DNA from 2 places in the Rummeliibacillus sp. G93 genome. Region 2 is predicted to be linked to the other one. Evidence: predicted binding sites of a transcription regulator. Region 2 holds the regulator's gene; the other holds the start of a gene.
What was found. The regulator Rex, encoded in region 2, represses fermentation and respiration genes when NADH is low (regulators of the CRP and FNR family bind a similar motif). The targets are predictions, from matches to a motif close to TTGTGAAATATTTCACAA.
Positions count from the first base shown of each region.

Region 1: M2M59_RS09960 (cytochrome c oxidase subunit 2A) is a predicted target of Rex. The motif match lies at 12,355-12,372, and genes of this name have one in related genera.

Region 1 covers NZ_CP097314.1:1,983,061-1,997,997, reverse strand. The annotation lists gene M2M59_RS10000 (EAL domain-containing protein) at 1-1,447, shown strand, start outside; gene M2M59_RS09995 (THUMP domain-containing class I SAM-dependent RNA methyltransferase) at 1,450-2,577, shown strand; gene M2M59_RS09990 (ATP-dependent DNA helicase) at 2,720-4,621, shown strand; gene M2M59_RS09985 (response regulator) at 4,806-7,607, shown strand; gene M2M59_RS09980 (CheR family methyltransferase) at 7,619-8,452, shown strand; gene M2M59_RS09975 (fused response regulator/phosphatase) at 8,577-9,731, shown strand; gene M2M59_RS09970 (b(o/a)3-type cytochrome-c oxidase subunit 1) at 9,796-11,397, opposite strand; gene M2M59_RS09965 (cytochrome c oxidase subunit II) at 11,514-11,996, opposite strand; gene M2M59_RS09960 (cytochrome c oxidase subunit 2A) at 12,019-12,144, opposite strand; gene M2M59_RS09955 (chemotaxis protein CheX) at 12,589-13,044, opposite strand; gene M2M59_RS09950 (dynamin family protein) at 13,380-14,937, shown strand, end outside.
Region 2 covers NZ_CP097314.1:2,827,261-2,842,197, forward strand. The annotation lists gene groL (chaperonin GroEL) at 1-583, opposite strand, end outside; gene groES (co-chaperone GroES) at 635-919, opposite strand; gene M2M59_RS14220 (CPBP family intramembrane glutamic endopeptidase) at 1,110-1,826, shown strand; gene tatC (twin-arginine translocase subunit TatC) at 1,944-2,699, opposite strand; gene M2M59_RS14230 (twin-arginine translocase TatA/TatE family subunit) at 2,717-2,908, opposite strand; gene M2M59_RS14235 (catalase) at 3,130-5,187, opposite strand; gene M2M59_RS14240 (redox-sensing transcriptional repressor Rex) at 5,353-5,988, opposite strand; gene M2M59_RS14245 (ABC transporter ATP-binding protein) at 6,118-8,055, shown strand; gene tsaD (tRNA (adenosine(37)-N6)-threonylcarbamoyltransferase complex transferase subunit TsaD) at 8,417-9,436, opposite strand; gene rimI (ribosomal protein S18-alanine N-acetyltransferase) at 9,436-9,879, opposite strand; gene tsaB (tRNA (adenosine(37)-N6)-threonylcarbamoyltransferase complex dimerization subunit type 1 TsaB) at 9,876-10,583, opposite strand; gene tsaE (tRNA (adenosine(37)-N6)-threonylcarbamoyltransferase complex ATPase subunit type 1 TsaE) at 10,580-11,032, opposite strand; gene M2M59_RS14270 (pyridoxamine 5'-phosphate oxidase family protein) at 11,161-11,646, opposite strand; rRNA gene rrf (5S ribosomal RNA) at 11,788-11,903, opposite strand; rRNA gene M2M59_RS14280 (23S ribosomal RNA) at 11,967-14,895, opposite strand.

The DNA of each region.
Region 1 (14,937 bases), 840 kb from region 2:
GAATCGTCGCAAAACAGGAGACGTATATCCAGAATGGTTGAAAATCACTAAAATAACCAACGATGAAGATACTATCATTGGGTATTGCGGCATTTTCTCAGATTTATCAGATGAGAAAAATGTGGAGAGCGAGCTGAAAAAACGTGCTACAACTGATATGCTGACAGGCGTCTCAAACCGCTTCGCTTTTACTGAACGTATGAATGTATTGCTAAGTACATCTAAAACGCATAATTATCAGCACGCTGTATTATTTTTAGATTTAGATCGTTTTAAACAAGTTAATGATACACTAGGCCATGCAATTGGAGATCAATTACTGGTTGAGGTTACAAGACGTATAAAGACATTACTTAAAAATAAAGATATATTTGCACGATATGGCGGTGATGAGTTTGTTTTAACATTTACAGACATTCACCATCCAAGAGAAGCGTTACATTTGGGCGAGAAGATCATTCAATTGCTCGAAAGTCCATTTTATATCCATACCCACGAATTATTTATCACAGCTAGCATCGGTATAAGTGTTTATCCCCATGATGGAGATGATACAGAAACATTGCTCAACAAAGCAGACATTGCCATGTACTATGCAAAAGATCATGGGAAAAATCAATTTTCATTTTACTTTGATGATTTGAAAACAGACGCAAAGAGAACGTTTACGCTGGATAGTGAACTGAGAAAAGCGATTAGCAATAAAAATGAGTTTGAGATATATTACCAGCCTAAAGTCAATTATCAAAAACAGCAGATTATTGGAATGGAAGCATTGGTCCGTTGGCATAATGAGATATTAGGAAATGTGTCTCCAGGTGAATTTATCCCTTACGCAGAGGAGACAGGACTGATTATTCCTCTTAGCGAAATTATTTTAGAAAAAGTATGCCTGGATGCTCATGAGCTAATAGGGTATGGCTACAAAATGCCAATTGCCATTAATATATCGAGTATCCATTTTCATCAACCGAATTTTATTACTTCGATACAGCAAATATTAGAAAGAAATAATTTGCCAGCAAATCATTTTGAATTAGAATTGACTGAAAGAACAATCATGAATAATGAAAAAGAAACAACGCGTAAATTAATTCTGCTAAAACATATGGGTTTTAAATTATCTCTTGATGATTTTGGTACAGGTTATTCTTCTCTTAGCTATCTAGTCGAATTTCCGCTTGATTGCGTAAAGATTGACCAAAGCTTTATCAAACAAATTTGCAGTGTTAGTGATAAGCAAGCGATTGTGCATGCGATAATCCAGATGGCGCACAGATTACAAATGAGCGTCATTGCAGAAGGTGTTGAGCAGCGTGATCAAGTTAAATTGCTCGGTGAAATGGATTGTGATATGATTCAAGGATATTATTATTCAAAACCGGTTCCATTAGATGAGATAATGGAGTTCCTTGAATTTTGGGAACTAGAAATAGAAGGGAAGTAAGTATGACTAAATATCAACTAGTAGCGACAGCAGCCATGGGGCTTGAGTCGATTGTGGCCGATGAACTAAAAGCCTTGGGCTATCATACAAGAACAGATAACGGGAAAGTTTATTTCGAAGGCGATGAGAGAGATATCGCTAAAACCAATTTATGGTTGCGCGTAGCGGACCGCGTAAAAATTGTAGCTGGAAGCTTCCCAGCTAAAACTTTTGAGCAATTGTTTGAGGGAGTAAAAGCGATTGAATGGGAAAAGTATTTGCCTGTTGATGCCGAATTTCCGGTTACAGGAAAATCTGTAAAGTCTAAATTATTCAGCGTTCCTGACTGCCAAGCGATTACAAAAAAAGCCATTGTGGAACGGTTGAAGGGCCACTATATGCGTTTAGGCTTTTTGGAAGAAACCGGCGCTAAGTTTAAAATTGAGGTTTCTATCCTAAAAGACATTGCAACATTGACAATAGATACTAGCGGAGCAGGGTTACATAAAAGAGGCTATCGTCTTGATCAAGGTGAAGCCCCTTTGAAAGAAACGCTTGCTGCTGCTTTAGTATATATATCAAAGTGGAATCCGAATCGACCATTTGCAGACCCATTTTGCGGTTCAGGAACGATTGCTCTTGAGGCTGCTATGATTGGACAAAACATGGCTCCTGGTTACAACCGTGACTTTATTAGTGAAGAATGGCCGTGGATAAAATCTAGTATATGGAACGATGTGCGTATGGAAGTTGAGGATGTAGCCAACTACGATCAACCACTTCAAATCTTTGGTTCTGATATTGATCATAGAATGGTTGAGATTGCACAATCAAATGCACGAGAAGCTGGGTTTGCTGACTTGGTATCATTTAAGCAAATGCAAGTAACGGATTTTACAACAATCTTATCGGATGGTGTAATGATAGGAAACCCGCCGTATGGTGAACGTATCGGTGAAAAAGAGACTATTGAAAAAATGGTTCAGGAAATGGGTAAGATGATGAATAAATATCCAACTTGGTCTGTTTATATGCTCTCTTCCATGGAGAATTTTGAAGAATTATATGGTAAGAGAGCTACAAAGAAACGTAAGCTTTTCAATGGTTTCATTAAGACGGATTACTATCAGTTTTGGGGTAAAAAATCTTGAAAACAGTGACTAAATAGTAGAGCTATAACATATTTTAAATTTAGATAAAGTTGTCTATAATAGGATTATTAAAGATTTAAGTGCGTATGTAGCGGATGGGGAAACCTATCCGTTTCGTTGTCTAGTCGAGAGGGGAATAAGAATGAGACAGTCAATACCATTTGCCTTATCCAAAGATAAGTCTTTCTTTGATTCATTAGGAGACTGGATAGGCGATATTTTGTATGACGAACTTCCTGAAAAAGGATTCGAATGTCGTGATGAACAAATTTTTATGGCTTACCAAATTGAAAAAGTGCTTCGTGAGAAAGCGGTGCTCTTTGCTGAAGCAGGAGTGGGTACCGGTAAGACAATCGCTTATTTATTGCCTGCGATTGCCTATGCACGCTATACGGGAAAGCCTGCTTTAATTGCATGTGCTGATGAAACGTTAATCGATCAACTGGTTAAAGCTGGTGGCGATTTATATAAATTACAGGATACACTTGATATGAAGATAGATGTTCGCCTGGCAAAGTCAAGAGATCAATATCTATGCATCAAACGCTTTGAAGAGGCTGAAAAGTATGCTGATGGCCCTTATCTGGACGACATTGCAGAAACAATGCCTGAAGGTGTTTTCGGCCAAGGAACATTAAATCTCTATGGCCAACACAGCGATTACCCAAATATAAGCGATGAAGAATGGAATCTTGTGAATTACAATTCTATTCAACAATGTTCTGTTTGCGAATTGCGCAATAGATGTGGCCAGACACTGCATCGGGCACATTACCGAGAATCTACAGACCTAATCATTTGTTCGCAAGACTTTTTAATGGAGCATATTGCCACAAAAGAATCCCGTGAACGAGAAGGACAATTGTCGCTGTTACCTGAAGTATCGATGATTGTACTTGATGAAGGGCATTTGCTTGAGTATGCTGCACAAAAAGCGCTGACATATAAAGTGCAAGATTATACCATTGTTCAATTAATTGACCGTTTAATGGTTGACGGTCTACGCGAAAAAACGTTATACACAATGGAACAATTGCAAGAGGGGCATGAATTGTTTTTTGATCAATTGCGAGATGATGTTATTGAATCAGCCGATGAACGTAAAAGAATTAATAAATCTCCTCAACTATTAGCGTTAGGAAAAAAAGTAATCAATATTATTGAGGTGCTTTTAGAAGAATTTGTATTTGAATCAGAACTATATGTTATTCCGGAATATGAATTAAGAATGGCTGAAGAATTTTTAGAACAATATCAATCAGCAATGAAGATTTTTGCAACTAGCAATGATGCAGTCAATTGGCTAGAAGAAACGGATGGCAAAGAAACACTAGTCATTATGCCGAGATTGATTACTGAAGTTTTAGAAGAGAAATTATTCACCAAAAAAGTTCCTTATGTCTTCTCTTCTGCCACTCTGTCAGTTAACAAGGATTTTAGTTATATAGCAGGAAGCTTAGGTATTAAAAATTATCACTCTTTCTCTGTACCTTCTCCATTTGATTATGAAGAAGTGATGAAAATTTTCTTGCACCAGAGTCCACAGCAGGAAAAAGCTCAAAAAGTAGAAGAACTATTAATGGACAAACAGCAAACACTTATACTATTTAAATCTCAAAAAGCTATGCTCGAATTTAAAGAAAAACTGCCGGATGAGTTCAAGTCAACAATTGGCTTTGAAGGAGATCGTGAATTATCGTCCATTGTTCGGGACTTCCAAGAAGGCAAGCTCAATGTTTTATGTTCTTATCATCTTTGGGAAGGGTTAGACTTGCCGAAACAAGCATTAACGCGAGTAATTATTTTTGATTTGCCATTCCCGCCGCACGATCCATTATTTGATGCTAAACGGGCTTTTGCAAAAGATCCTTTCCAAGAAGTAGATTTACCTTTTATGCTACTTCGTTTACAGCAGGGGATGGGACGCTTGATTAGAACATCAGAAGATTACGGTGAAATCCATTTGTTATTTAATGAAGAAGAAGTAAAATATCAAGAAGAATTGATTCCAATCTTGCCGGCTAAACTAGCAGAATACAAATAACCATGACCCTTAAAGTATGCTCTTAGCATACTTTTGGGGCTTTTTTCGTTTTTTTCGTAATCCGGAACATTTTTTAGCATAAACTATCGAATAGTGATAGAATATATTAAGTATACTATTCTTTACTACTAGGATTATTTACAAATTTTTATATAAATCAATATTAAGAAAGGCGGGAGATTATATGGATTATAAGAAAAGGCAATGGATTGGCTTTGGATTAATTATCGTTTTCCTATTGATTCTGTTATCAACGATGATTTCCAACTTAAATTCATTAAGAAAGAATATGACCGAGATTGTCGATGATCGCTATGAAAAGGTGAAAGTTGTCTTAGACATGAGACAGCTCTTTTCCCAATCAGACCGAGAAATCTTGTATGCTGCGCTAAATGAAGGTAAGAATAAAGCTGAAAAAAGCGTTGAAATATTAGAGAAAAACCAAACAGCTATTATGAAGGATATATCTCAGTTAAGCTCGGTAGTTAATACTGCAGATGGAAAAAGATTGTCACAGCAACTAAATGATCAGTATCAATCTTATACTGCAACTGAAACTAAGATTATTCAAGCGGTGACTAATAAAGACAACAATGCAAATCTCGAGTCTCTGATGAATGACCAAATGGCTAAACGTAGTGAAGTAACGAAGACACTCAATGATTTTAAAACGTATCAAGAAAAGTTAATGGATACAAAAGTAGATGAATCTCAAAAAAGTTATGAGAGTACTTTATTCTTAAGCATTATAGGATCAGTGATTGGAATTATCTTCGTTTCAGCAATCCTGCTATGGATGCTCCGCAAACTTTCTCAAGATTTGTCATCTATTGCTGGTGTCATTAAAGATATTGATTATCATAATTTATCTAGTATCCCACGGATTAATATCAGCACAAAAGATGAGATTGGTGATATTGCTCATTCATTTAATGCAATGGCAGAATCATTAGAGCAATATAATTTGAATGAGAAAAAATATACACAAGAAATGAATGACCAAAACTGGATTCAAACCGGTTTAGCAGAAATCGGTACAATGTATCAACGCATTGAAGATATTCAAGTTTTAGCAAATCGACTTTTAACAAAATTAGCGCCAATGATAAATGCTTCATTCGGAGTCTTTTACCTTCGAAAAGGTGATGGAAAAGATACTCGATTTATCAAGCTTGCTGATATCGCGGGAGACGGAGAAAATATTGGCCGGGAAGCTTTCCGGGTCGGAGAAGGTATTATTGGCCAATGTGTGTCTGAACAAAAATCACAAGTTATTACACATATACCCGATAACTATCAATTAGTAACCACAGGGCTTGGTCAAGTTAGCCCAAAAAGTATTTTAATTGCACCAGTTATCTTTGAAGAACAAGTAGTAGCAGTCATTGAAATGGCTAGCTTAGAAACATTTACACCAGTTCAAGAAAAATTCATCCAAAAAGTGCTTGAAACATTAGGCATTACGATTAATAGCGTTGAAGGACGTATGGAAATTGAACGTCTCTTGAAAGAGTCACAAGCACAAACGGAAGAGCTTCAAGCCCAATCAGAAGAGTTGCAAGCTCAATCAGAAGAATTGCAAACACAAGCTGAAGAGTTGCGAATGATTAATGAACAGCTATCAGAAAGAACATATGAAGCTGAAGAAAAATCGCATCAGCTAGAAGAGACGAAGAAAGAGTTAGAAGAGCAAGCTTTAGAGCTGCAGCGCAGTTCGCAATATAAATCCGAATTTATGGCGAATATGTCTCATGAGCTTAGAACGCCTCTTAACAGTATTATTATTTTGTCTGAAATGCTTCAAGATCCTAAAGATAGCAGTACAGCCGAAGAAAAACGTGAATTCGCCCAAATTATTGGCTCATCCGGTCAAGACTTATTAACCTTGATCAACGATATATTAGACTTGTCAAAAGTTGAAGTCGGAAAATTAGTAGTGGAATTTGAAGAAATGAATGTTAGTGAGATTCCTGATCTTCTTTACCAAAACTTTAAGCATATTGCGAAAAATAAAGGCTTATCCTTTGAAGTGAAAATGGAGGACAATATTCCAGCGCTATTCTATACTGACCATCAACGATTCCAACAAATTATGAAGAATTTACTTTCAAATGCCTTTAAATTTACGGATGATGGTTCTGTAGATGTTCATTTCAAAAAAGCAGATATGGAACGGGTTTACAAACATGTTCAAGGTGCAAATCCAACTATTGATTGGATTGAGATCAATATATCAGATACAGGTATTGGTATCCCGAAAGATAAACAAGAATTAATTTTTGAGGCATTCCAACAAGCGGATGGTGCAACTATTCGCAGATATGGCGGCACTGGATTAGGTTTATCTATCAGTAGAGAGTTTGCAAAATTGCTTGGCGGGAATATAATTTGTGAAAGTGTTGAAGGGCAAGGAAGTACCTTTACATTATTCCTTCCAAATTTACCTGAAGGCGTAAATGTAATGGAAGAAAGCGATGTTACGGATCTTATTGCAGCTACAGTAGAAGCAGAACGATGCCAGGAACAAGATAAAACATTGGACACTTTAGTAAGCTTCAGCGAAGAACAGCAGAAAGAACAAGCAAACTCAAATAAATTAACAGATAAAAAGATACTAATCGTTGATGATGACAACCGAAACATCTTTGCCTTACGTAAAGTATTAGAAGCAGAAGGCATGAATATAATCACTGCGCAAAATGGCTATGAATGCTTAGACATCCTTCATGAAGAAAATACAATTGATGCCGTCCTAATGGATATCATGATGCCAGGCATGGATGGTTACGAAACAATGCAGCTGATTCGCCAGCAAGAACAGTATCAAGAACTGCCAATTATAGCCTTGACAGCAAAAGCAATGAAGGGTGACCGTGCTAAATGTCTAAAAGCCGGTGCATCTGACTATGTAAGCAAACCATTAAAAGTAGATCAATTATTGTCTGTGCTTCGTGTATGGCTCACATCAACGGTGGTAACCAGATAGCGGTGAAAACTATGAAAGATTCTATTACACAAGAAGAAAGAGAAGAAATTGAAATAAAGTTACTGTTGCAGGCGATTTTTGATGTTTCGGGTTTTGATTACCGTGATTATATGCGCTCATCTATTAAGCGAAGAATAGAGAATCGAGCTCGCATAGAAAATGTAAGGACGATTAGTTATTTAATCGAAAAGGTTTTATATGAAAAAGGGTTTGTAGAAAAATTAATTGATGATTTCTCCATCAATGTAACAGAAATGTTTCGAGATCCTGAGTTTTTTGAAGCGTTTCGTTTACAGGTAATTCCGCATTTGAGAAACCTTCCTGAAATCAGGATTTGGCATGCAGGCTGTTCAACAGGCGAAGAAGCCTTTTCCATGGCTATCTTATTAGAAGAAGAAGGCCTTTACGATCGAGCAAAAATCTATGCGACGGATATAAGTGAGAAAGTTTTATCTACTGCAAAAAAAGGCATTCTTCCGTTGAACCGCATGCAAACCTATACTCGGAATTATTTAAATGCTGGTGGGAAACATGAGTTTTCTAAATACTATACTACAGATTATGATTATGCTTATTTAGACGAAAATCTAAGAAAAAACATTGTTTTCTTTCAACATAATTTAGTAACAGATGGGTCATTTAACGAATTTCATATCATAATTTGCAGAAATGTTATGATTTATTTTACAAGTGATCTTCAACTAAGTGTGAACCAATTATTCTATGAAAGCCTCTGTAAAGGGGGCTTTATGGGAATTGGTAGCAAGGAGTCTCTGCGGTCAACTCAGTTTTCAGATAAATATGCTGTTATTTCAGCTAAAGAGAATATATACAGAAAGATCTAACAGAAGGAGATGCTTATGCATTTCCTTTCCTTGTTTTATTTAGAGTGATGCTTTACATTTTTTTATTTAATGATGTTTAATTTTCTACTATTAGGGTATTACATTATCAGTAAGGGGGAGAAGAATGACAATATTAATAGTAGATGATAATCAAATCAATCTCTTTTTAATAGAGAATATACTTAAACGTGCAGGTTATACAGACTATTCCTCTCTTACATCTGCCAAAGCCATGTTCGATTATTTAGAAACAGAAGTAAAAGAATCAACAAACACATCTGTTGATTTGATTCTTCTGGATATTATGATGCCTGAAATGGACGGAATTGAAGCATGTAAGATACTACAAGATAACCCTAAGTTTAAAGATATACCAATTATTTTTGTGACAGCTATTGAAGATTCAAAAAAAGTTGCCGAAGCGTTAGATGTCGGCGGCATTGACTATATTACCAAACCAATTAACAAAACAGATTTGCTAGCCAGAATTCGTGTAGGCCTTCGATTAAAATACGAAAAAGATTGGCATAAAAAACATGAAAAGAAAATACAAGATGAACTTGAATTATCCATGCAAGTGCAAAGAGGGCTTCTTAGCAAACCTTTAATAGAAGAAAGATTTAATGTCAATGCATCCTATTTGCCTGCAAATCAATTAGCCGGAGATATGTACTATTGGCAAAAGATAGATGAAGATCGATATGGTGTAATCTTATTGGATGTAATGGGCCACGGCATTACATCATCTTTAGTGTGTATGTATATATCTTCTGCATTACGAGATGCTATTCGCAAAAACCCCGACCCTGTGGCACTAATTGAAGAACTAAATAGATGGATGAATATACTGAATCAAGAAAAAAATACGTTCCATTATTATTTTACTGCCATATATTTAGTTATTGATACGAAGAATAATACTATTGAATATGTGAATGCTGGCCATCCACCTGGGTTTTTATTAGTCGAAGATCAAAGAATTATTACCTTATCGACCAATTGCTGCCCTGTAGGATTGTTTAGAGAAATGAAAGTGAAAAAAACAACCATTGAATTTAAAGAAAAAATTCAAGTTCTTATTTATACGGATGGGGTAATGGAAGCATTAGATGATATCAATCATGATGGGCTAGAAGAATTGAAGAAATTAGTGATTAACCAGAAGTTTGATAATATTCAAATGCAGGAACCTATTGAGTATGTATTACCTAAAGAACTGCAAATTGATCAACCTGATGATATGTGTGTAATTATGATTCAAGCGGGAAATATATCGTAGATACATATACAGGAAAAAAACGTTCTATTTCAATTAAGAAATAGAACGTTTTTTATTTGCTAGATTACCAAAGCTTATAGCCTTTAGAACCTAGTGGAGCATTTTGTATAATATCATAGATAGGGAATGTGTAAGCAATCAATATTAATGCTGCTAGAATTACAAGCCATACTTTGAAATTTTCCAAAATAGCAGGTGTTTTCTCTGCTTGTGGAGAAATTTCAGCGATTGGGAATTCTTCTTCACCTTTAGGTGCAAACCAGCAAAGTTTTACAAAGATATACAAGAAGATGATAATACCAATGAACAATAATGTGCCACCAACAGCTTGAGCAACTTGGTAAGATGCCCATGTCTTAGCAATTTCTGCACCGCCATAATCAGAGAAAGCAGAACGGCGAGGTGCACCCAGTAAACCTTCAATATGCATGGAGCTAGACATAATGGCCATACCAACAACCCAAACGATTGTTTGGATAATACCAAGGCGATTTAACTCTTTTGTAAACACTCTTCCTCTTAAGTGAGGAACCAGCCAATAAGCCGCACCGAAAAATGTTAGAATAACGGTAGTTGCCACTGTTAAGTGGAAATGTCCTGTTACCCAAATGGTATTATGGATAAGTTGGTTCATTTGGTTAGATGCATTGACAATACCACCAGCGCCTGCTGGGATAAAGATTAACATACCCATAAACGGAGCGAAGAATCTTGCATCTCCCCAAGGTAATTTTTTTAGCCAACCAAACAGTCCTTTAGCACCTTTTGAACGTCCGGCTAATTCAAACGTTGCAAACATTGAAAATGCTGTCAATAAAGAAGGAATAGATACCATCATAGTTAGAACTACTTGAACATATTTCCAAGATGGGTCAATACCAGGTTCAGTCAATTGGTGATGAACTCCGACTGGGATAGAGAATAATACGAATAAGATAAATGCAAGGCGAGCAAGAGAATCTGAGAAAATTTTCCCGCCAATAATTTTTGGAATGATGGTATACCATACCATGTAAGCTGGTAATAACCAGAAATACACAAGTGCATGCCCGAAATACCAGAATAAAGTACGTGATAAAAGAATATCAACTCGTTCTACTAGGCCAAGTGACCAAGGTAACAATTGGAATAATACTTCAGCAGCTACCCCGAGAGTTGCAACAAACCACATTAAGTTATTGCAAACGACCATGAATGAAAGTAAAGGTGAAGTTTGTTTTGGATTTTCTTTGCGCCATTGTATCCAACGCATTGCTTGTGCAAGTCCTCCGATCCAAGAACCAACAATAACAAGTGTTAGGCCTAAATAGTAAATCCAGTGTGCTTGTAATGGGGCATAGAAAGTATAGAGAACAGATGCTTCATTTAAAAGAACCATCGCAGCTGCCATTGCAGTACCTGCTGTCATGACCCAAAATCCAATCCAACCTAGTAATCTTTGTTTATTTGATAGGGTACCAGATGTACGGCTAACAGCTGCAATTTGAAAACCATAGATAAAGAATGTAGTAAGTATTAAACCTAGCAAAACACCATGTACAGTTAAAACTTGATAATAGCCAATGCCAAAGGGTAATTCAAAATGCCCTGAACGAACTAAAACTTGCAATAGACCTGCAGTTCCACCCAAGAATAGAGCTATGAATGCAACATAAATATGAGCCATAGAAAGTTTAGCATCTTTAGGATTTACTTTAAGAAGCTCAGCTGTTTTTCTATTAACCTTACTTGCAACGGTTAGACTATCATTTTTGACTTTTGATTGATCGATGACTGTTTGACTCATTTTTTATCCACCACCTTAAGCATAGAATGCATTTGCGCATGGCCAACTCCGCAATATTCGTTACATACAATTAAATACTCGCCAGCTTTATCGACTGTTGTCACATATTCAGAAACATAGCCAGGTTCTAACATCATGTTGACATTCGTACCGGATATTTCAAAGCCATGTACAACATCTTTAGAAGTAGCTATAAACTTAACCTTAGATCCTACAGGTACTTCTAGTTCTGGTGGGTTATAGTAAAAGGCAGAAGCGAGAACTACTATTTCATAATCCCAATCTTTACCGGAAACTTTGTGAATACCAGGTTTGTTAAATGGTGCAATTTGATCTACCTTTTCATGATTTATTGTGTTTTTGGCACTTGGTGGATGACTGCCGTTATGAAATGCCATGATTCCTGTAATTAATAAAAATACGATTAAAGATCCGCCACCAAATAAAAGCCAATACTTTTCATATTTATGCAGATGCATTTTTTTCCCTTCTTTCCTTTATTTAAAAACGTTCTAAAAATAGGCCAAAGCATGCAGCCCACGTAATTACTATAAAAGCGCCTAACGCAAATACTAAATAGAGTGTTCCTTTTAGGTTTTCTTCTTCTTCATGTTTCTTGGGTGCCATCGAAATCGCTCCTTTCAATTAAATCAAAACATTTATTCTGCAAAAGTTTGCAAGAGAGGAGCTTCTTAAATAAATAATCTAGAACGAGATGAATTAAGTTTTCACTTCATCCCTAAGAGTGGGCTGTGACTAACCGAAGAAAGAAGGCTTCTCTGAATAAAGTTTTGTTTTATTGTTTGAGTAAATGATATAAAAAAAATATAGGTTTAGATGTGATAAAAATCACACCTTCTTACAAAAAGTGTGAAAGAAGTGTGAATAGGAATGTGTGTTTTAGAAGGTTAACTAGCTGAGATGATAAAAATCTAGGAAGAATAGTGATATGAGGAGGGGGGTTGAATGGGAGCACCTTTGGAGAGTGATTAAAAACTCCTAGATTTGTCTTTAACAAACTATGAGTAATCTGGATATAAAAAAAGAAGCTTTGAAAAAAGCTTCTTTTTTCTAACTCGGATCCATCGCTAGCAATATGGTTAACTTTCCGATGGCATCTATTTCAACAGGGAGTATGATTGCTTGATTATAGCCAAGCAGTTTTGTATGGCCCACCATAACAGTTGGTGGTGTAATATCTAATACTAATTGTTGTGCAGCAACATATGTACAAAGATTGCCAGCAATCATATTGCCAAACTCTCCTGTAAAAGATTCCAGCATTTCACCTTCAAGCTTCATTCCGAACATGGCTTCACTAATAGTACTGAAAGTTTCTGGAGAGGAATCTATAATGATTCTTCCCTTTAAATCTCCCACCATGCCGATTAAAACTCCGATTTCGGATTGTTCGTAAGGTTCTTTAGAAATGGATGGAGCTGAGACATGGACGTCGTTCGGTAATACAGTTTTAAGTGATTGAATCATGCTATTGAGTATAGTTTGTACTTGTATCGATGTGCTCATTGAGAACTCCTTATGTTATGACCTTTTTAATATAGTATCACGCAGCAAAAGAATTGAATAGTTGTTGACGTCACATAGTTTTTTTATTATGATGAAATTAACAAATGAGAATGATTTTCATATTCACTGATTATTTTCTTTAAAAGGAGCGTTTCAGATGGTTTATGCATTCATTGGTGCAACACTTATTATTTATGGGGCAATAGGCAAATATATTTTTAATCAAACCTCTACGCATTTAAAATAATTTTTTCAATCCTTCTAATAATAGAAGGATTTTTTTATTATAGGCATGGTAAAATAGCGTTAAGGCAAAAAAGGAGGAAATGATTTTCATGAGTCATTTTGAAGAACAACTACATCTGCTGCTAAAACAGACTGCAATGCAATATTTAATCTATCAACATAACGAAGACCAGGAAAGGCTTCAAAAAACGAAATTATTTGCTGAAAAGCTAATTAATAAAGAATATATGATTGCCTTTGCAGGTCATTTCTCTGCAGGTAAATCTACTATGATTAATGCGCTGACAGGGGATGATCTCCTTCCTTCTTCTCCTATACCAACAAGCGCAAACGTTGTAAAAGTACATAAATCGGATGAGAACTATGCCATTGCATACCTAGTAGATCAAGATCCTATCAAATTTGATGACGGATATGATATTAAAACAGTAAAAGAATTCGCTAAGAACGGTGCCTTGGTTTCTCAAATTGAAATTGGCCATAAAGATTCTGTTTTGCCAAAAGGCATAACAGTAATGGATACACCAGGTGTGGATTCGACTGATGATGCGCATCGTTTATCTACGGAAACAACGCTGCATTTGGCTGATATTGTTTTTTATGTAATGGACTATAATCATGTCCAATCAGAATTAAACTTCCAATTTACAAAGAATTTAATGAAGCATAATCCTAATGTTTATCTTATTGTGAACCAAATTGATAAACATAAGGAGAGTGAACTAACCTTTCAGGAATTTTCCGATTCGGTGTATCAATCGTTCTCAAATTGGGGCGTAGAACCCAAAGGGATTTACTTTACCTCATTAAGAGACTTTAATCTTCCTTACAATGATTATAATAAAGTAAAAGAAATAGTCATGAATAGTATGGAAGGTTGGCAAGATCATTTAATTGCTGGAGGTAAGACAGCCCTTGAGCAGCTTCAAATAGAACATGCACAATATTTAGAAACTAATAAAAAACAGCTATTAGAAAATAATGAAGCCATTTTATCGCAAGAAGAGTGGGAAAATAACGAAGAGATTACAGCAGACTTTGAAGTTGTACTTCAACAGTTGAAATTGTATTCAGCATCAAATTGGCAAAAGAATTTTGATCACAGCCGTGATGAATTATTAGAAAATGCTGCTATAATGCCTTTCGAATTACGAGAAAAATTGAAATATTATTTGGAAAGTGTACAGCCAGATTTCAAAGTTGGTATGCTTTTTTCTGGTAAAAAAACGCAAGCAGAAAAGGATCAGCGCAAGGAATCTCTGTATTCACTTTATAAAGAAATAGCGTTCTCCCAAATTTCTGGTCATATGCGTTCTTTAATGAAGAGCTCATTGAAATTAGTTAATGCTTTAACCGATGATTTTTCTCATGAAATCGATGATTTTGATTTGCAGCCACCATTTTCCGTAATTGAAGAACAAGTGAAACTTGATTCTGGTATTACAGGGGATGCGCTTTTAAACTTTGCCAATCGTGTAGCAAGTGCCACAAAGAGGTGGTATAAGCAAGACACGGATCAATGGAAGTTTGAAAAAAGCGCTTATATAGAAGAGTTGTCCTTTACGACAGTTGAGCCCTTAAAGAAAAAATGTGCAGTCTTGAAAAACAAAGTAGAAGTAATTGATGGCGCAAAAGCAATTGAAGAAC
Region 2 (14,937 bases):
GGTCAAATTGCATACCTTCTACAACATCTAATTCTGTTGTGAAACCTTTAGATTCTTCGATTGTGATAACGCCGTCGTTACCTACGCGTTCCATTGCTTCTGCGATCAATTCGCCCACTTCATCATCAGCTGAAGAAATAGCTGCTACTTGTGCAATAGCTTCTTTATTTTCAACTGGTTGAGAAATTGATTGTAATTCAGTAATAGCAGTAGCTACCGCTTTGTCGATCCCTTTGCGGATGCCGACTGGGTTTGCGCCAGCTGTTACGTTTTTCAAGCCCTCACGAATCATTGCTTGAGCTAAAACTGTAGCAGTAGTCGTACCGTCACCAGCGATTTCGTTTGTTTTTGAAGCTACTTCTGAAACCAATTTTGCACCCATGTTTTCATATGGATCTTCTAATTCGATTTCTTTAGCGATTGTTACACCGTCATTTGTGATTAATGGTGAACCAAATTTCTTTTCAAGCACGACATTGCGCCCTTTAGGTCCTAATGTTACTTTTACTGCGTTTGCAAGTTTATCTACACCTTTTAACATAGCGCTGCGTGCGTCTTCACTGAAACGAATATCTTTAGCCATTAAAAATTACCTCCTGAAATTTTATCTATTTTTCATTTACGTTTATTATTCTTATTCAACGATTGCTAAAACATCTGATTCGCGAAGAATTAAATAGTCTTTGCCTTCGTATTTTACCTCTGTGCCAGAGTATTTAGAGAAAATAATGTTGTCCCCACTCTTTACGTTAAGTGGAACCACTTGACCACCATCTGTTAAGAATCCAGTACCAACTGCAACAACTTTTCCTTCTTGAGGTTTCTCTTTTGCAGAGTCTGGGAGTACGATGCCGAATGCAGTTTTTTCTTCAACTTCGACAACTTCGATAATAATACGATCGCCTAATGGTTTTAACAATTGAAACAACCTCCTAGAATTATGTGTATATACTTAGCTTATTAGCACTCCTCACTATTGAGTGCTAACACAATTATTATATTAATGAATTCCCATTTCATTTGCAAGCGGTAAGCATTAAAAATTTTGTTTTTATTCTCAGTTAATTTACAATAAAGAAAACAGGCAGAAAACAGAAAGGAAATTGAGTTTGAAATCACACAAAACCGCGTTATATATTTTATTGATTTACCTTGCTATGCAGCTCTCTTCTGTCGTTTTCATGCGACCGTTTGCACTGTTCATGAAAAAAAGATATCCAACTATGGGGAAAGAAGAATTGGTCCTCACTATTAATGGGTGGTATATCGTCATAAGTTTTGCAGTAGCTCTTCTATTATCTCTTATTGTGATAGCCTTTAATCGAAACTTCTGGAAAATTTTCAAACAAAAACCCGAATCTATCCCTACATCTATTCTTTGGGGGATTATTGGATTCTTCCTTGTATTTGTTGGCCAGTGGATCGGTGGGATCATCGAACACAGCTTAGGCATTACTCAGGCTTCTGAAAACACAGCAAACCTTACAACGATAGCAGATGCGGCACCTATTGCTATTTTGGCGCTAGCTATTATCGGTCCTATCCTAGAAGAGTTTGTTTTTCGGCGAGTTATATTTGGCTCACTTGTTCAAACGACGAACTTCTTTATTGCTGCGTTGATCAGCTCGCTTGTATTTGCTGTCATCCACTTTGACTTTAGCCACATTATTATCTATGCCATTTCTGGTTTTATATTCGCTTTTCTTTATTATCGTACAAGGCGTATTATAACGTCTATCATTGCCCATATGATGCTAAATGGATTTGTGACCGCTATTCAGCTCTATCAGGAACCCATCGTGAAGTTTTTAGAACAGCATCAGTAAGCTATACTCTCTATTTCTCCAACTATACACAAAACCCTTCTTTTATAAGAAGGGTTTTGTTTCATTTGCATAAAAAAACTGCAATCAAATAGTTTCGTTTGATTACAGTTCATTCTTCTATTGTTGTTGCATTTCTATTTGTCTTTGCTGTTCTGCTCTAATATATTTTCGATAGCCTACTCGAGAAATCATAATACTAATCTCGTACAGTATACATAGAGGAATAGACACGATAAAAAGCGACAGAACATCTGTTGGCGTAATGATATCTGCAACGACCAACAAGATGAAATAGGCATACTTCCTGAACTTGCTGAGCATTTGAGGTGTAATAATACCAAGCCGTGTTAAAAACAACACGACCATAGGTAACTCAAATACGATACCGAAAGGCAGCGTCAGCTGGAGTAAAAATTGGAAGTACTCATTAATGCCGATCGTTTGTTGAATATCCATTTCCGCAGACATCTCTGTCATGAAATGAATCATATAAGGGAATAAAACCTTGTATGAAAACATAACGCCGAGCACAAATAGGAAAACAATGTATGGGATATACCGTAATGTCGCTTTACGCTCTTTTGGAAACAATCCAGGCGTGATAAAGGCCCATAGTTGATATAAAATAACAGGCGATGTCATAACAATCGACAGTACAAAAATGACCTGGAAATAAATATTGACGGGATCCGTCACTTTAAATGAATGCAACTGCAAGGTCTTTGCTTCATTACTAAATTGCAAAAAGTGGATCAGTGGCTGTGCTAGAAAGAAACTACCAATCACTGCAACCACAAAGAAAACGGCAACAATCATCAGCCGTTTTCTTAATTCTTCTATATGTTCGACAATAGTTAGTTCTGTGTTATTCATTTACTAAACATCCTAACTTATTTATCTTCAATCTTTTTTGTTTCAGATACTTTATTCGGCTCATCATCATCAGCTAAACCTTTTGTAGCATGCTTAAATTCACGGAGAGTAGAACCCATTGCTTTACCAAGCTCTGGTAGTTTCTTCGGTCCGAAAATTAGTATGGCAACGACTCCTAAAATTACTGCAGTTCCAGCACTAATTCCCATTACAGACACCTCCTCATATACTTGCTCCTATTTTAACGTAAAAATAGGCTTTTGGCTATTCTATTCATGATTTTATTGTGAAATATTTACCTACAATTTCCCTACTCTACTTCGATTGAATATATTTGCTACAAAAGAGTCTTCTTTGCATACATAATAAAAAAACTGGCTAAATAGCTAGCCAGTAATTAAGTGAAACATATGCTATTTGCTCTTCTTACTTACGTTCTGCTCCAGAAACGTTGTTGCGTAATTGCATTCAAGAAATCTTGATTAAAGTTTGGATTATTAGCTGCAAACACTACGCCCTCTAAATTATTATTTTGCGATTGTTGGATGAATGACTGTCCGCTTGTGCCTACGCCGATAGGTTTATAATGCTTATACGCATTGTGTACGAAGTCAGAAACATCTTGCATAAACTTCGCTGGATATTTCGAAGTTCCCCCGACTACATAAAGAGCATCAACCAAATACGGGCTTCCTGTAATGAAGGTTTGGTTGACTTTGATTTGCGTTCCATCTGTTCCGGTCACATTTCCAAGTCTTTCGCTTATAATATCAATGAAGACCCCATTGCTCTCTAAGAAGTTAAGAACTTGCATCACCTCTTGACCATTAAACCCATCGCCAATGAGAACGCCTACCTTTTGCGTGTAAGGATATTTCGGTGTATTAGCCTGACTGAGGGAAGGATAGACGGTATCAACGGGCACATTGGTACCACTTGGCTGCCTTACACCGATATTATCCGCAATGATGCAAGCTAACTCTCTGTCTACATTTACGATTAAATCGACATTTTGCTCTCGAACAGATTCACTTTTTACTTTTCCTAGCTGAAAGCTAAATGCTTCAATAGTGTGTTGCTTTTCGATAGGCGTCAAGCTGTTCCAAAAGATTCGCACTTGTGAGAAGTAATCATTGAATGACTCACTTCTTCCCCGAATAACATGACCTTCCACTTTTGTCGGATAATGAACATAGCCTCCTTCTTCCGGTGACGATGTATGAGGTGTGTTGCCCATTAACGAGTTATTATGATAGTTTACTTCGTTTTCATCAATTCTCATTCTCATGGTACCTCTGCGCTGATTATTATGGAAAGGACAGAGCGGTTTATTTACAGGTAATTCGAGATAGTTGGCACTGCCAAGGCGATATTGCTGTGCATCCCTATAGGCTATTAATCTACCTTGTAAAACAGGATCATTTGAAAAGCCAATGCCCGGCACTACGTTTGCGGGGTTAAACGCGATTTGCTCACTTTCTGAAAAATAGTTGTCAATATTACGGTTGAGGGTCATCTTACCGATAAGTTGAACTGGTACAAGCTCTTCAGGCCAAAATTTTGCGGGATCCAATATATCAAAGTCAAACTTGAACTCATCCTCCATCGCGATTAATTGTACACCTAGTTCATACTCAGGAAACGCTCCCTTATCAATAGCTTCACGTAAATCTTTTCTATGGAAATCTGGATCAATACCGCCAATTTTCATAGCTTCATCTTGTAGAAGAGAGTGTACGCCTAGAACCGGCTTCCAAACAAACCTGACAAACGTTGCTACGCCTTTTTTGTTGACGAATAAATAAGTATTAATAGACCAAGACTCCATTACTCGGTAATTCTCTATGATGCCGCGGTCAGACATAATCCATGTTACCATGTGAAGTGCTTCTGGATTATTCGCTACATAATCCCAAAAGCGGTCATGTGCACCTGTAGCTGTTGGGATGTCGTCACTCTGCTTACTTTGATATGCATGCATGGCATCAGGGAATTTCATCGGATCTTGGTTAATCAATACAGGCATCGCAATGGTAGTCAAATCATAATTGCCCTGTTCTGTATAAAACTTAACGCCTAGGCAACGCAAGTCTCGTGCCGTATCATATGAACCTTTCGGGCCTTGGACAGTAGAAAAACGAACAGCTAAAGGCGTCTTTTTTCCGGGTTCTTGGAAAAGGCACGCCTCAGTCACGTGCTCCATCGATTGATAACATTCAAACTCCCCATAGGCTCCATAGCCCCTAGCATGCACGATTCGTTCAGGAATCTCTTCATGTACAAAATGCGACATTTTTTCAAGGAACCAATAGTCCTCGTGAAGAGAAGGACCACGGACCCCTGCTTTTAATGTTTCCGAGTCATTAGAAATTTTTCGCCCTTCCTGGGTTGTTAACGGTTTTCCTGCATTACTTTTACGATATTGATCTAATTGTTCTTGCTTCGCATCTTTTTTAACTGATTTTTTATTTTGCGAGTACTTATCCATATAATCACCTAACCTATCTTATAAATGACTAACGTTATAACCATATGCAATCATTTATCTCGATATACATTTCATTTAAGGTTTGGAAGTCACCTTTCAACAAAAAAAGTGGCGCACAAGTAAATAACTTGTGCGCCACTTTTATCTATTTGTATAGAAGTTAATCTATCTTTCGTCATTACGCATGAAATAGCTTAATGTCTGTAGTTCTACTGTCAAATCGATTGTATGTACACGTACATCATCAGGAACATGCAATGTGACAGGAGCGAAATTTAAGATGCCTTTTACCCCCATCGCGACAAGCCTATCGGCCATTTGCTGTGCAGAACGGGCGGGTATCGTTAAAACAGGCAACTCCGCTTTGTATTCTAAAAATTTTTCTTCTAATAATTCTGGCGGAAAAACAGGAATATCATTGATATACTTACCTTCTTTTGTTCCGCTTGTATCAAATGCTGCAACAATTTTCATATTATGGTTCTTTTGAAAATTATATTTTAACAAAGCACTGCCAAGATTCCCTACTCCTATAATGGCTACGTTCATACGTTCATCCTGATCTAATACACCGCGAAAGACCGTTAATAAATATTGGACTTCATAGCCGTACCCTTTTTTGCCGAGTGCTCCAAAATAGGAAAAATCACGGCGAATTGTTGCAGAGTCAATGTTCATCGCTTCACTTAATTCTTTGGAAGAGATTCTTTCTTGCCCATCCTCTGCAAACTTTAAGATAAAGCGGTAATAGAGAGGCAGTCTTTTGGTTGTAGCTTGTGGAATTTTACTTGTGGACTTCACGCTTTTTCCTCCTGCTAGCAAATCAAAATCCCTTCAATAGTACATGATAATTAGCTTTTTTGCAAAGTAATCCTCGTTGCATACCCTTTCGACTTCCTATAAACTAGGAGTGAACTGAGGTGTAAATATATGATCGTTTTACAGGTCAATCAATTATATAAATCTTATATGGGTGATGAAATTTTAAGCGGAGTTAAATTAGAAGTGCAGCATCGTGACCGCGTTGCCCTCGTTGGAAGAAATGGCGCGGGAAAATCCACCCTTTTAAAAATTATCGCAGGCAAACTTTCATATGATTCTGGCGAAATCATTAAACCAAAGGATATTCGGCTTGGCTATTTAGACCAACATGCCGGATTAGAATCGACCCTATCTATTTGGGAAGAAATGATGACGATTTTTGAACCGTTGAAAAAGCTGGAACAAACCATTCGTACACTAGAACTGAATATGGCTGATCCTGCGGTCTATGAAAATCCTGATCAATATGCAAAGGTCATGACAGAATATGATCAATTGCAGCATGATTTCAAAGAAAGAGGCGGCTATCAATATGAAGCTGATACACGTTCTATTCTGCACGGCATGCAGTTCTATCCTGACAGCTATGATCAAAAAATATCTGAGCTATCTGGAGGGCAGCGTACACGTCTCGCCCTTGCAAAACTATTATTAAGCAAGCCCGATCTGTTGATTTTGGACGAGCCAACCAACCATTTAGATATCGAGACACTAAACTGGCTCGAAACCTTCTTAAAGAGTTATGATGGAGCGATTTTAATTGTATCCCATGACCGTTATTTCCTCGATCAAATCGTTTCGATCGTTTATGAAGTATCACGCCACCATGTCAACAAATTTACTGGAAACTACAGTAATTACCTGGATCAAAAGGCAAAAAACTATGAACGTGACCGCAAGCTGTATGAAAAGCAACAAGGCGAAAAGGCAAAGCTAGAAGACTTTATACAAAAAAATATTGTACGAGCCTCTACAACAAAGCTCGCACAAAGCAGGCGCAAGATACTTGAAAAAACAGAGTGGATGGATTCTCCAGAAGGAGATGAAAAATCCGCTACTTTCTCATTTGAGATTGAACGCCAAAGCGGCAATGATGTGTTGCAGGTGAATGACTTAACAATAGGCTACGAAGGAATTCCTGTCTCTCAAAATATCCAGCTGCATGTTTATCGTACAGATCGGATCTCTTTAGTCGGCCCGAATGGTGTGGGAAAATCGACATTATTAAAGACACTTATAAAAGATGAATCACCGCTTTCTGGAACAATCCATTTCGGCACAAATGTTCAAATCGGCTACTATGATCAGGAACTCGCAAAGCTAGATAGCAATAAATCGATATTAAAAGAACTATGGGATGAATGGCCTTTAATGAATGAAAAGGACATTCGGACAGTTTTAGGACGCTTCCTCTTCTCAGGTGAAGATGTAGATAAAATTGTTCGTGATTTATCAGGTGGCGAAAAGGCAAGGCTTGCTTTGGCAAAATTAATGCTCCAAAAGGCAAACTTCCTCATTCTTGATGAACCGACTAACCACCTTGATTTGGACAGTAAAGAGGTATTGGAAAATGCATTGGTGGATTACCCTGGCACATTGCTATTTGTTTCGCATGACCGTTATTTTATCAATCGTATCTCTACTAAAGTAGTTGAACTTTCGCATGATGGGACAACTGAATATCTTGGCGACTACGACTATTACGTTGAAAAGAAGCATGAGCTTGAAGAAATAGCTGCCGAAAAACAGGCTGCAATACAAAAGCCAATCGAAATAGTCGATCAAAAACAAAAAACAACGCAAATTGATAAAGAAGCGAAGAAAAAGATTCGAAAAATAACCAGGCGTATAGAAGAGATTGAACAACAGCTAAGTACGCTAAACCAGCAAATAGAAGACATTGAGAAGATGCTTTGTGACCCTGAAATCTTCCAGAACCATGAAAAAGTACTGGAATTGCAAACTCAATTAGATGATTTGAAAGAGCAGCATGATGTATTCGAATTAGAATGGCTTGAATTAAATGAAGAGCTTGAGATGCTGTGAATAACTATTAGTTATAAAAAGGAGCTGTCGAATGATTGATCATTTGATAGCTCCTTTTGTCGTAACAACACATATATTGTCTATATATTGGTCAATAGCTAATTTTCCATCTATGTTTTTCCACAAATTTATTCACATAAGCAATCCTTATTTTTCAATGGTTCAAAATAGTTTTCCACATTATCCACAGATTTTACTCTAGTTATACACATAAAAATGTGTATAAACTGCTACTATATCTAGTTATTACACATTTAATCCACAAACTGTCCACAATTTGTGGATTATTTTAGAATTTTCACACTTTTTATTACAAAAAGGACTTTCACTTTTACATGAAAGTCCTTTTCTGTGTATAACTTTACTTATTCCATGACAACAACTCTAATCCAGGTCGGCCATTTAACGCTAAATCGCTTCTTTTACCCGCTTTAAACATAGAAGTCCCTGCAGCTGCTATCATAGCAGCGTTATCTGTGCATAACTTTAATGGTGGCACATAAAAAGGTATACCCTCTTTGTTAAAGGTTGCAGTTAGTGCATCTCTTAAACCTTTATTGGCTGATACACCTCCAGCTGCTATCACTTGTTTCACATTGTATTGCCGAGCAGCTCTTAAGGTTTTGGCTGTCAATACTTCCACTACACTATCTTGGAACCCTTTCGCCACATGCATTGGATTGATAACCTCTCCTCGTTGGTCTGCGTTATGTTTATAATTAATAACAGCAGATTTTAACCCGCTAAAGCTAAAGTCATATGAATCTGGCTCAAGCCATACGCGTGGGAAATCAACTTCACCATCGCTTTCATGTGCCAATCGATCAATCTGCGGGCCGCCTGGGTACGGAATGTTCAATACCCTTGCCACTTTATCATAAGCTTCGCCTGCCGCGTCATCACGCGTCTCACCAATTAATTCAAAATTGCCGTCTTCCTTCATCAAAACCAATTCAGTATGGCCTCCGGAAACGACTAGAGCTAATAGTGGAAATTCCATAGGCTGTACTAGTGCATTGGCATAAATATGACCTGCAATATGATGTACGCCAATAAGGGGTAAACCATGTGCAAAGGAAAATGCTTTTGCCGCATTGATGCCAATTAATAAAGCGCCTACTAAGCCAGGGCCTTCTGTCACACAGACAGCATTTAAATCAGCAAGTTGTATATTCGCCTGCTTTAACGCTTCTTCAATAACGACAGTAATTTGTTCGACGTGATGCCTAGAAGCGATTTCTGGCACGACGCCTCCAAAGCGTTTGTGGCTTTCAATTTGTGATGCTACCACATTTGAGACAATCTCAGTTCCATTCTTCACTACAGATGCGGCTGTTTCGTCACAGCTGCTTTCAATTCCTAATATATATATATTTTCCATTATAAATTCACCCACATCACAAGAGCATCCTCTTGATTATCAGTATAGTACCCTTTTCTTATACCGCCTGCTTGAAACCCAAGTTTTCGGTACAAGTTTTGAGCAACCGTATTGGAAACCCTCACTTCAAGGCTCATGATGACAACGCCTCTTTCTTTCGCTGTCATTATCGCTTCACGCATAAGTCCTTCTCCAATACCTCTGCCTCGACCTTCCGGAAGGACCGCAACATTTGTAATTTGGCTTTCATCAAGTACAATCCACATACCACAAAAGCCTATAAGCTGCCCTGTCTCTTCTACAGCAACAATATATGTGGCTTGTGTATTACGAATCATTTCTTGATAAAACGCCTCTACTGTCCACGGTGTAGGAAAAGAGGCTTCCTCTATCGCATGGACGGCTTCTACATCTTCAACTGTCATCTCTCTATAAGTAATCATCGTTTTTGTTCCTTCTGTTCTTTTAACCAATTGGCTTCTGCTTCTACCAGTCGGCAATAAGTTGGTACAAAATGATGTGTGTCTTCCACTGCCGGCAATTCTTTCTGCCCCGCTAGATAAATGAGCTGCCCTGCACTAGGTAAATCAAACGTATATGGAGCGCGCGTAGCAAGCTCTCCTAATTGTTGTTTAATCTGTTGCCAGAAAACATCTACATCTTGCCCAACAAAAAGGACAGGTTGACCTATTTCTTTTAATTTCTCTAAAAGAGAAGCCATGCTATAATGACCATCATCAATAACCGATTCTAATTGATGAGCGGAATTATATACACCGCCATACACATTTTCACGCCTTGCATCAATGACCGAGCACACAAGGCCTTGATATATACCAGCATTTGCGGCTAATACTTTTAAGCTGGATACACCAGCCAATGGAATTTGAAGCGTCCATGCTAATGTTTTAGCTACGGTTACGCCAATCCTGACCCCCGTATAAGAGCCGGGCCCTTGGCTAACCGCAATCGCATCTATATCACTTGGTGAAAGGCCTGCTTTTTTGATAATATCTTCAATAGCCGGCATAACACTAGCTGAATGATTTACTTTCATATTTCTAGTTTCTGCCGCTACAATTTTTCCATCCTTCACAATAGCTACTGCCAAGGGTGAATTTGCTGTATCTATTCCTAACCAAATCACTTTTTTAACTCCTCGCACAATAGTTCATACCGTTTCCCAAAAGGTATTAATATAAACTTTCTTTTATTATCGTCAATCCGCTTAATCTCAATGGCTAAACGATCAGCAGGTAAATCTGATTCTATTAGATGAGCCCATTCAATGATCGAAACGGCATCACCATAGAATAATTCATCATATCCTAAATCTTCTTCGCCGTCCGCAAGCCGATATACGTCAAGATGATTAAGAGGTAATCTACCTTCATATTGTTTCATAATCGTAAATGTAGGGCTGTTAACTGTTCGCGTAATGCCTAAACCCTTGGCGATACCTTGCGTAAAGGTTGTTTTCCCTGCACCTAAATCTCCCTCTAAAGTGAGTACATCACCTGATTCTAATAAATCGGCCAATTTCATAGCCAACTCTGTGGTCTCTTCTAAAGAAGCAACCATGATTTCCATCGTCATAAGACTCGTCCTCTCACATTCTCATTACTCCTAGTTTACCTAAATCTCCTGAAATGTTCAAACTGCCACATTTTAATGCTATATAAAAAACTATCTTCAATTAAAAAATTGAAGATAGTTTTTAAATATTAATCGAGCTCAATCGTATTATTCATTTTGTTGGTGTCATCATCATTACCTCTCATCTTCTTATAAAGATGAACCATGCTTTTCATCATATTGCCTGTTTCCCAATACTCTGCTGACTCTGCCTCCACTTTGATTAAAATCAAATTAGGATCGTCATAGCTCGTATTTAAAAGCTTTTCATAAGCTGCACTCCATAATTCCTTTTTCTTGTTTACATCATCTACGATTGTGCCTTTACCTCGTACAGAGACATAGTATTTACCAGCATAAGATACATTTACGTCTGCTTCTTTTTTTATTTCATCATACTTTTCGGTTTCCTTTTTCGTGAAGAACCATAAATCCCCATCAAACTCAACTTCTTGAGTCTTCATCGGACGAGATACTAATCCGTCTTGTGAAATTGTTGTCAGCATAGCTGTTTCTACATCTTTAATGAGCTCTCTTACTTTTTCAACTTCATTTGCATCATAATTGTTATTCATTAACTTCACCCCATTTTTTAGTTACTTTAGTTTACCCTGTTTTTCTGAAGGCTAATCAATGAATGAGTCTCGTTAATTTTATATAAATGCTATAGAAAAGAATATAAAAAAACACAGCTGAAAAATCAGCTGTGCTTGGTTGCGAAGCGACGTCCTACTCTCACAGGGGGAAGCCCCCAACTACCATCGGCGCTAAAGAGCTTAACTTCCGTGTTCGACATGGGAACGGGTGTGACCTCTTTGCCATCATCACTCCACTTGTATGTAGAGATTTTGTTCTCTCAAAACTGGATAAACGAGAATTGAAGGTTCTTAAGAATTTGGTTAAGTCCTCGATCGATTAGTATTCGTCAGCTCCATGTGTCGCCACACTTCCACCTCGAACCTATCTACCTCATCGTCTTTGAGGGATCTTACTTACTTGCGTAATGGGAAATCTCATCTTGAGGGGGGCTTCATGCTTAGATGCTTTCAGCACTTATCCCGTCCACACATAGCTACCCAGCGATGCTCTTGGCAGAACAACTGGTACACCAGCGGTGTGTCCATCCCGGTCCTCTCGTACTAAGGACAGCTCCTCTCAAATTTCCTACGCCCACGACGGATAGGGACCGAACTGTCTCACGACGTTCTGAACCCAGCTCGCGTACCGCTTTAATGGGCGAACAGCCCAACCCTTGGGACCGACTACAGCCCCAGGATGCGATGAGCCGACATCGAGGTGCCAAACCTCCCCGTCGATGTGGACTCTTGGGGGAGATAAGCCTGTTATCCCCGGGGTAGCTTTTATCCGTTGAGCGATGGCCCTTCCATGCGGAACCACCGGATCACTAAGCCCGTCTTTCGACCCTGCTCGACTTGTAGGTCTCGCAGTCAAGCTCCCTTGTGCCTTTACACTCTACGAATGATTTCCAACCATTCTGAGGGAACCTTTGGGCGCCTCCGTTACTCTTTAGGAGGCGACCGCCCCAGTCAAACTGTCCGCCTGACACTGTCTCCTACCCCGATCAGGGGTACGGGTTAGAATTTCAATACAGCTGGGGTAGTATCCCAAGGACGCCTCCACCGAAGCTGGCGCTCCGGTTTCAATGGCTCCTACCTATCCTGTACAAGCTGTACCAAAATTCAATATCAGGCTACAGTAAAGCTCCACGGGGTCTTTCCGTCCTGTCGCGGGTAACCTGCATCTTCACAGGTACTATAATTTCACCGAGTCTCTCGTTGAGACAGTGCCCAGATCGTTACGCCTTTCGTGCGGGTCGGAACTTACCCGACAAGGAATTTCGCTACCTTAGGACCGTTATAGTTACGGCCGCCGTTTACTGGGGCTTCGGTTCTCACCTTCGCTTGCGCTAAGCAATCCCCTTAACCTTCCAGCACCGGGCAGGCGTCAGCCCCTATACGTCACCTTACGGTTTTGCAGAGACCTGTGTTTTTGCTAAACAGTCGCCTGGGCCTATTCACTGCGGCTCTCTCGGGCTTGCACCCTACTAGAGCACCCCTTCTCCCGAAGTTACGGGGTCATTTTGCCGAGTTCCTTAACGAGAGTTCTCTCGCTCACCTTAGGATTCTCTCCTCGACTACCTGTGTCGGTTTGCGGTACGGGCACCTCCTGCCTCGCTAGAGGCTTTTCTTGGCAGTGTGAAATCAGGAACTTCGCTCTAAAGAGCTCGCCATCACAGCTCAACGTTATAGAGAGCGGATTTGCCTACTCTCACGTCTTACTGCTTGGACGCACATAACCAACAGTGCGCTTGCCCTATCCTACTGCGTCCCCCCATTACTCAAATGGCAGGGAGGTGGTACAGGAATATCAACCTGTTGTCCATCGCCTACGCCTGTCGGCCTCGGCTTAGGTCCCGACTAACCCTGAGAGGACGAGCCTTCCTCAGGAAACCTTAGTCATTCGGTGGATGGGATTCTCACCCATCTTTCGCTACTCATACCGGCATTCTCACTTCTAAGCGCTCCACCAGTCCTTCCGGTCTGACTTCACAGCACTTAGAACGCTCTCCTACCACAGACATCGTAGATGTCTATCCACAGCTTCGGTGAATTGTTTAGCCCCGATACATTTTCGGCGCAGCGTCACTCGACCAGTGAGCTATTACGCACTCTTTAAATGGTGGCTGCTTCTGAGCCAACATCCTGGTTGTCTAAGCAACGTCACATCCTTTTCCACTTAACAATTACTTTGGGACCTTAGCTGGTGGTCTGGGCTGTTTCCCTTTTGACTACGGATCTTATCACTCGCAGTCTGACTCCCGTGTATAAATCACTGGCATTCGGAGTTTGTCTGAATTCGGTAATCCGGGATGGACCCCTAGTCCAAACAGTGCTCTACCTCCAGGATTCTTCATCACGAGGCTAGCCCTAAAGCTATTTCGGAGAGAACCAGCTATCTCCAGGTTCGATTGGAATTTCTCCGCTACCCACACCTCATCCCCGCACTTTTCAACGTGCGTGGGTTCGGGCCTCCAGTAAGTGTTACCTTACCTTCACCCTGGACATGGGTAGATCACCTGGTTTCGGGTCTACGACCACATACTTATTCGCCCTATTCAGACTCGCTTTCGCTGCGGCTCCGTCTCTTCAACTTAACCTTGCATGTAATCGTAACTCGCCGGTTCATTCTACAAAAGGCACGCTATCACCCATTAACGGGCTCTAACTACTTGTAGGCACATGGTTTCAGGATCTCTTTCACTCCCCTTCCGGGGTGCTTTTCACCTTTCCCTCACGGTACTGGTTCACTATCGGTCACTAGAGAGTATTTAGCCTTGGGAGATGGTCCTCCCAGATTCCGACGGAATTTCACGTGTTCCGCCGTACTCAGGATCCACTCAAGAGAGAATGCACTTTTGACTACAGGACTGTTACCTGCTATGGTGGGTCTTTCCAAACCGCTTCGCCTAACGCATTCCTTTGTAACTCCGTATAGAGTGTCCTACAACCCCAAGAGGCAAGCCTCTTGGTTTGGGCTCTTCCCATTTCGCTCGCCGCTACTAAGGGAATCGATTTTTCTTTCTCTTCCTTCAGGTACTTAGATGTTTCAGTTCCCTGAGTCTGCCATCAAGACGCTATGAATTCACGTCAAGATTCTACCCCATTACGGATAGAGGGTTTCCCCATTCGGAAATCTCCGGATCAAAGCTTACTTACAGCTCCCCGAAGCATATCGGTGTTAGTGCCGTCCTTCATCGGCTTCTAGTGCCAAGGCATCCGCCATGCGCCCTTAATAACTTAACCGTTGGCTTATAAAGCCTTTAAGTTATTAAGCCTAAAAAATTT